One region of the Saccharothrix sp. DSM 118769 genome, then DNA from elsewhere that is predicted to be linked to it. Evidence: predicted binding sites of a transcription regulator. Region 1 holds the regulator's gene; the other holds the start of a gene.
What was found. The regulator HspR, encoded in region 1, represses chaperone genes until heat shock. The targets are predictions, from matches to a motif close to ANNTTGAGTNNNNNNNACTCAANNT.
Positions count from the first base shown of each region.

Region 2: a site for HspR is predicted at 1,555-1,579, ahead of lon (endopeptidase La). Genes of this name have one in related genera too.

Region 1 covers NZ_CP193627.1:9,532,095-9,535,499, reverse strand. The annotation lists gene grpE (nucleotide exchange factor GrpE) at 1-322, shown strand, start outside; gene dnaJ (molecular chaperone DnaJ) at 341-1,513, shown strand; gene ACRAKJ_RS41080 (heat shock protein transcriptional repressor HspR) at 1,510-1,938, shown strand; gene ACRAKJ_RS41075 (hypothetical protein) at 2,108-2,350, shown strand; gene ACRAKJ_RS41070 (FAD-binding oxidoreductase) at 2,513-3,405, opposite strand, start outside.
Region 2 covers NZ_CP193627.1:8,320,066-8,323,470, reverse strand. The annotation lists gene lon (endopeptidase La) at 1-1,543, opposite strand, end outside; gene ACRAKJ_RS35170 (SAM-dependent methyltransferase) at 1,698-2,498, shown strand; gene ACRAKJ_RS35165 (patatin) at 2,532-3,405, opposite strand, start outside.

The DNA of each region.
Region 1 (3,405 bases):
ACTCCTCGGCGTGCTCGACGACATCGAGCGGGCCGGCGCGCACGGCGACCTCACCGGCGCGTTCAAGGCGGTGGCCGACAAGCTCGTCAACGCCCTGCACGCCACCGGCCTGGAGCCGTTCGGGCACGACGGCGAGGAGTTCGACCCGTCCGTCCACGAGGCCGTGCAGCACAGCACGTCACCCGACGTCAGCGGACCCACCGTGACCGCCGTGCTCCGGCGCGGCTACCGCTTCGGCGAGCGCGTGCTCCGGCCCGCGCTGGTCGCGGTGACCGACCACGAGCCCGCGGCCGCACCGGCCGCGGACGACCAGCAGGACTAGGAAAGGGGGCGGCGTCCGATGAGCGCTAGGGACTGGATCGAGAAGGACTTCTACCGCGAACTGGGCGTCTCCTCCGACGCCTCGGCCGACGAGATCAAGAAGGCGTACCGGAAGTTGGCGCGGGAGCTCCACCCCGACGCCAACCCCGGTGACGCCAAGGCCGAGGCGCGCTTCAAGGCCGTCTCCGAGGCGTACGGCGTGCTGTCCGACGCCGCGAAGCGCAAGCAGTACGACGAAGCCCGCCGCCTCTTCGCCGGGGGCGGCGGGTTCCCCGGCGGCTTCGGCACCGGTGGCGGCGGCGGGTTCGACGTCGGCGACCTGTTCAACCGGCAGCAGCAGGCCGGCGGCATGGGCGGCGGCCTCGGCGACCTCCTCGGCGGGCTGTTCAACCGCCGGGGCGGCGGCACCGCGTCCGCCACCCGCCCCCGGCGCGGCGAGGACGTCGAGACCGACGTGCGCATCGACTTCACCGAGGCCGTGCGCGGCGCCACCGTCCCCATGCGGCTCGCCAGCCCCGCCACCTGCGGCACCTGCACCGGGTCCGGCGCCCGCCCCGGCACGTCCCCCCGCACCTGCACCAACTGCGGCGGCGCCGGCCTCGTCACCCGCAGCCAGGGCGCGTTCGCGTTCAGCGAGCCGTGCGCCGACTGCCGCGGCACCGGCCGGCTCATCGACGACCCGTGCCCCGAGTGCGGCGGCGACGGCGTCAGCACCAAGACCCGCACCCTCACCATCCGCATCCCCGCCGGCGTCGACGACGGGCAGCGCATCCGCCTCGCCGGCCAGGGCGAACCCGGCCGCAACAACGGCCCGGCGGGCGACCTGTTCGTGCGCGTCCACGTGACGCCGCACCCCGTCTTCGGCCGCACCGGCAACGACCTGACCCTCACCACGCCCGTCACGTTCCCCGAACTGGCGCTCGGCACCACGTTGACCGTGCCCACGCTCGACGGCAAGGTGACGTTGAAGGTCCCCGCCGGCACGGCGAGCGGGCGCGTGCTGCGGGCCAAGGGCAAGGGCATCGCCCGGCGCGACGGGCAGGTCGGCGACCTGCTCATCACGCTCCAGGTGGCCGTGCCCAACAACATGGACGCCGACGCCCGCGAAGCACTGGAGAACTACGCCTCGGCCACCGCTCAGCACGACCCGCGCGCCGAGCTCAACGCCCTGTTGGAGAAGAGGTCGGTGTGAGCTTCCCGTTCCCGCCCGGCACCGACGAGGACACGCCGTTCTTCGTCATCTCCGTGGCCGCCCAGCTGTCGGGCCTGCACGCCCAGACCCTGCGCGCCTACGACCGCATGGGCCTGGTCTCCCCGGGCCGCACGTCGGGCGGCGGCAGGCGGTACTCGATGCGCGACATCGTGCTGCTGCGCGAGGTGCAGCGCCTGTCCCAGGAGGAAGGCGTCAACCTGGCGGGCGTCAAGCGCATCATCGAGCTGGAGAACGAGGTCGGCGCCCTGCGGACGAGGGTGCAGGAGCTGACCGAGGAGCTGGCGCAGGCCTTGGCGGCGGCCGAGCACGCGGCGGCCTCGGTGCACGCGTCGTACCGGCGCGACCTCGTGCCGGTGCGGCACGAGACGGCCCTGGTGGTCTGGAAGCCGGCGAAGAAGCGCTGATCAGACCGGGGGCGGCGACACGATCGGGTGATCATCGGCCCTGAGGTGTACGTAAACGGGGGTCCGGCCACTCGGTTGCACATGAGGAACCCCGCGACGCACCACCCGACCATCCCCACCCACCGCCGGCCCACCCCGGTCAGCCACCCCAGCCGGCCATCCCCGGCCCGTGATCTTCAGCCCGGCCGATCCCAGCCCGGCCGATCCCAGCCCGGCCGATCCCAGCCCGGCCGATCCCAGCCCGGCCGATCCCAGCCCGGCCGATCCCAGCCCGGCCGATCCCAGCCCGGCCGATCCCAGCCCGGCCGATCCCAGCCCGGCCGATCCCAGCCCGGCCGATCCCAGCCCGGCCGATCCCAGCCCGGCCGATCCCAGCCCGGCCGATCCCAGCCCGGCCGCTCGCACCCGCTGACCGCCGCTGCCGCCCAGGCCCCGCCGCCTGTGCGCCGCTGCTCGCGGCTGTTCGCCTGCGCGCCGCTCCTCGCCTGCTCGCGGCTGTTCGCCCGTGCCGCCAGGGCCAAGGCCGTCGCCAGGGCCGGGGGCGTAGTCGGGGCGGAGCCGAGGACGGGAGCGGTCAGTCCAGCGTGAACGGGTCGTACTTGATCCGGTCCAGCGGCGTCCCGGCGACCAGCATCCGCGACACGGTGGCGCGGATCATCGACGGCGACCCGCACACCAGCACGTCGCGGTCCTGCCACGTCCCGTACCGCGTGACCACGTCGGCCAGCGTGCCCTGCTCCACGCCCCGCGCGCCCGGGTCCGACTCCAGCACCGGCACGACGGTCAGCCACGGGTTGGTCATCGCGAACCGCTGGAGGTTGTCCAGGTCGTACAGGTCCTCGCGGGTCCGGCCGCCCATGAACAGGTGCACGCGCGGGTTCTCGCCCCACTTGGCCATCTCGTCGATGATCGCGTGCATCGGCGCCACGCCCGTGCCGCCGGCGACCATGAGCACGTCGCGCCCGGACTTCCGGTCGACCGACAGCCGGCCCATGGGCGGGCCGATGCGCCAGACGTCGCCGGGCTGCGTGTGCCCGACGATCGACCGGCTGACCCAGCCGCCCTCGACCGAGCGGATGTGGAACTCGATGATGCCGTCGTCGCGCGGCGCGTTGGCCGGTGTGAAGTAGCGCCACAGGCGGGCGCGCTGGGGCGTCTCCACGCTCACGTACTGGCCGGCGCGGTAGTTCACCGGGTGGTCCGGTTGCAGCCGCACGACGGCCAGGTCCCAGCTCACCCGCTGGTGCTCCAGCACGGTGGCGTGCCAGTACGCGGGGCCGTCGTCGGCCGCGGCGGCCTCCTGCATGGCGCGCGCCATGATCGTGTACGCCTCGGCCCAGGCCATCTCGACCTGCGGCGTCCACGCGGGCCCGGCGAACTTCTTCACCGCCGCCAGCAGCGCCGTGCCGACCGACTCGTAGTGCACGTTGACGACACCGAACTTGCGGTGGTCACGGCCGAGCTGGC
Region 2 (3,405 bases), 1.2 Mb from region 1:
CGACCTGCCGGGGCAGCAGGTGGTCGCGCGCGATGGTGACCTTCTCGTCCTCGGTGTAGCCGTCGAGCTGCACCAGTTCCATCCGGTCCAGCAGCGGGCCGGGGATGGACTCCAGCACGTTGGCCGTGGCCAGGAACACCACGTCCGACAGGTCCAGCTCCACCTCCAGGTAGTGGTCCCGGAACGTGTGGTTCTGCGCCGGGTCCAGCACCTCCAGCAGCGCCGCGGTCGGGTCGCCCCGGTAGTCCGCGCCGACCTTGTCGATCTCGTCGAGCAGCACGACCGGGTTCATCGAGCCGGCCTCGGAGATGGCCCGCACGATCCGGCCGGGCAGTGCCCCCACGTAGGTGCGCCGGTGGCCGCGGATCTCGGCCTCGTCCCGCACGCCGCCCAGGGCGACCCGGACGAACTCGCGGCCCATGGCCCGCGCGACCGACTCGCCGAGCGAGGTCTTGCCGACCCCGGGCGGGCCCACCAGGGCCAGCACCGCGCCGGACCGCCGCCCGCCGACGACGCCCATGCCGCGGTCGGCGCGCCGCCGCCGCACGGCCAGGTACTCGGTGATGCGCTCCTTCACGTCGTCCAGGCCCGCGTGGTCGGCGTCCAGCACCGCCCGCGCGCCCGCGATGTCGTAGTTGTCGCTCGTGCGGTTGTTCCAGGGCAGCTCCAGGACCGTGTCCAGCCACGTCCTGATCCAGCCGACCTCGGGCGACTGCTCGGAGGTCCGCTCCAGCTTGTCGACCTCGGCCAGCGCCGCCTTGCGCACGTGCTCCGGCAGGTCGGCGCCCTCGACGCGGGCCCGGTAGTCCTGCTCCTCGGTGACCGGCTTGCCGTCCAGCTCGGCCAGCTCCTTGCGGATCGCGGCCAGCTGCTGGCGCAGCAGGAACTCCCGCTGCTGCTTCTCCACGCCCTCCTTGACGTCCTTGCGGATCGTCTCGGCCACGTCCAGCTCGGTCAGGTGCTCGCGGCCCCACTCCAGCAGCTTCTCCAGCCGCTGCGCGGTGTCCGGCGTCTCCAGCAGCCACACCTTCTGGGTGTCGCTCAGGTACGAGGCGTAGCCCGCCAGGTCCGCCAGCGCCGACGGATCGTCGACCTGCTGCACCGAGTCGACCACCTGCCACGCGCCGCGCTGCTGGAGGATCGTGGTCACCATCGCCCGGTACTCGCGGGCCAGCTCGCGGGTGCGGTCGTCGGCCGGCGGCACGTCGGCGACGGTCGCCTCCACCCACAGCGCCGCGCCGGGGCCGGTCGTGCCGGTGCCGATGCGCACGCGCTCCGTGCCGCGCACCACGGCCGCCCGCTCGCCGCCGGAGAGCCGCCCGACCTGCTCGATCAGCGCCAACGTGCCGACCTTCGCGTACTTGCCGTCCAGCCGGGGCACCAGCAGCACCTTCTGCTGACCGCCCGCGGCGGTGGCGGCCTCGATGGCGGCCCGGGCCTCGGAGGTGGCGTCCGAGCCGCTCAACCGGATCGGCACCACCATGCCGGGCAGCACGACCACGTCGTCCAGCGGCAGCACCGGGAGCGCCAACGTCTCGCCCATGATCTCCTCCAAAGTTGAGTCTGATTGGCTCAACCAAGGTGAGCCCGGGTTTGTTTCCGGTAGGTGTTCGCCCTGAGCGAGCGTCCATTCGGGGGTTGTGCCCGGTTTGGCGCGCGACGACGATCACGCAGTCGGCTGACGAGGAGATGTGCGCATGGAGCAGGCGAGCTGGGTCCCGTCCTCGGTGGACCTGGACCGGCCGAGCGCGGCCCGGATGTACGACTACTACCTGGGCGGGTCGCACAACTTCGCGGTCGACCGCGAGGCGGCGAAGTCCGTCGAGCAGATCTTCCCCGGCATGCCGGGCGCGGCGCGCGCCAACCGGTCGTTCCTGCGCCGGTCCGTCCGGTACCTGCTGGACCAGGGCATCGACCAGTTCCTCGACCTGGGCTCGGGCATCCCGACCGTGGGCAACGTGCACGAGATCGCCCAGCAGGCCAACCCGCTGGCGAAGGTCGTCTACGCCGACGTCGAGCCGGTCGCCGTCGCGCACAGCACGGCCCTGCTCGCGGACAACCCGCTGGCCAGCGCCATCCAGGCCGACCTGCGCGACCCGGACTCGGTGCTGGACAACGACGAGGTCAAGCGGATGCTCGACTTCGACCGCCCCATCGGCCTGCTGATGGTGGCCGTGCTGCACTTCGTGCCCGACGCGGACGACCCGAAGACCGCCGTCACCCGCTACCGCGAGGTCCTGGCCCCGGGCAGCCACGTCGCCATCTCCCACGCGAGCTGGGACGGCATCTCGGCGGAGGGCATCGAGGGCGGCGAGCAGGTCAACGCCATCTACCGCAAGACCGACAGCCCCCTGGTGCTCCGCTCGGGCGCGGAGATCACCGCGTTCTTCGAGGGCCTGGACGTGGTCGAGCCCGGCGTCGTGCCGCTGGCCGAGTGGCGCCCCGACTCGGACGACGCCTACATCAGCGCCTACGCGGGCGTGGGCCGCAAGCCCTGACCCGATGAGCCCCGGTCGCGCCGCCGGTCCCGGTCACTCCGGCGGCGTGAGGCGGAGGTCCGGGTCCACCGGCGGCTCGCCGTCGAACGGCCCGTCGGGCACCGCGCCGAGGGCGTCCAGGGTCAGGCCGATCCGCGCCGCCTCCGGGTCGGTGCCCGCCGGCGGCGTCGCGAACCAACCGTGCAGGTCGGCGGGCACCTCGTAGCGCGCGGTCAGGTCGCGGTAGAGCGCGGCGCGCTCGTCGACCTGCGCGGCGAGCTGCCGGTACTCGCGCATGGCCAGCCGCATCCTGATCCACCGGTAGCGGTCGGTCTTGGCGGCGTCGTCCTCGGTGAAGCGGGTGCGCAGCAGCCTGCCCGCCTCCCGGCCCCGCTCGGCCAGGGCCCGGACGGTCTCCGGGCGCATGAACAGGTTCGTGCCGCCCTCCGCCGCGCCGACCCGGACGTGCGCGATGCGGCCCCGGTAGCCCGGCAGCGCGGACTGCATGGTGTCGCGCCACCCCAGCACCGTGTCGAGGATCGCCGTCGCGAAGTGCCGGACCCGGTCGACGCCGCGCCACGGCGTGCCACTGGTGGACGCGTCCTGCTCGGGCAGCCACACGTCGCGGTCGTCGCCCGGCGGGTACGGCTGGAGGCTCAGCCCGAACGTCGGCCAGCGCGGCAGCAGCACGTCGAAGAAGTGGATCGGGAAGTTGCTGGTGATGCCGCCGTCGGAGAACCAGTGCACCCGCGGCTCCGGTTCGGCGCGCACCAGCGGCACGGCGGCGATCAGGCCGGGCAGCGGCATGGACATCCGCACGGCCAGCGCCACCGGCAGGTCGCGCGGCAGGACGTGCACGGGCTCGTCGTCGTGCAGGGGGCAGCGGTGCCCGGTGGGGTCCTGGCCGAGCCGGTCCACGGTGCGCGCC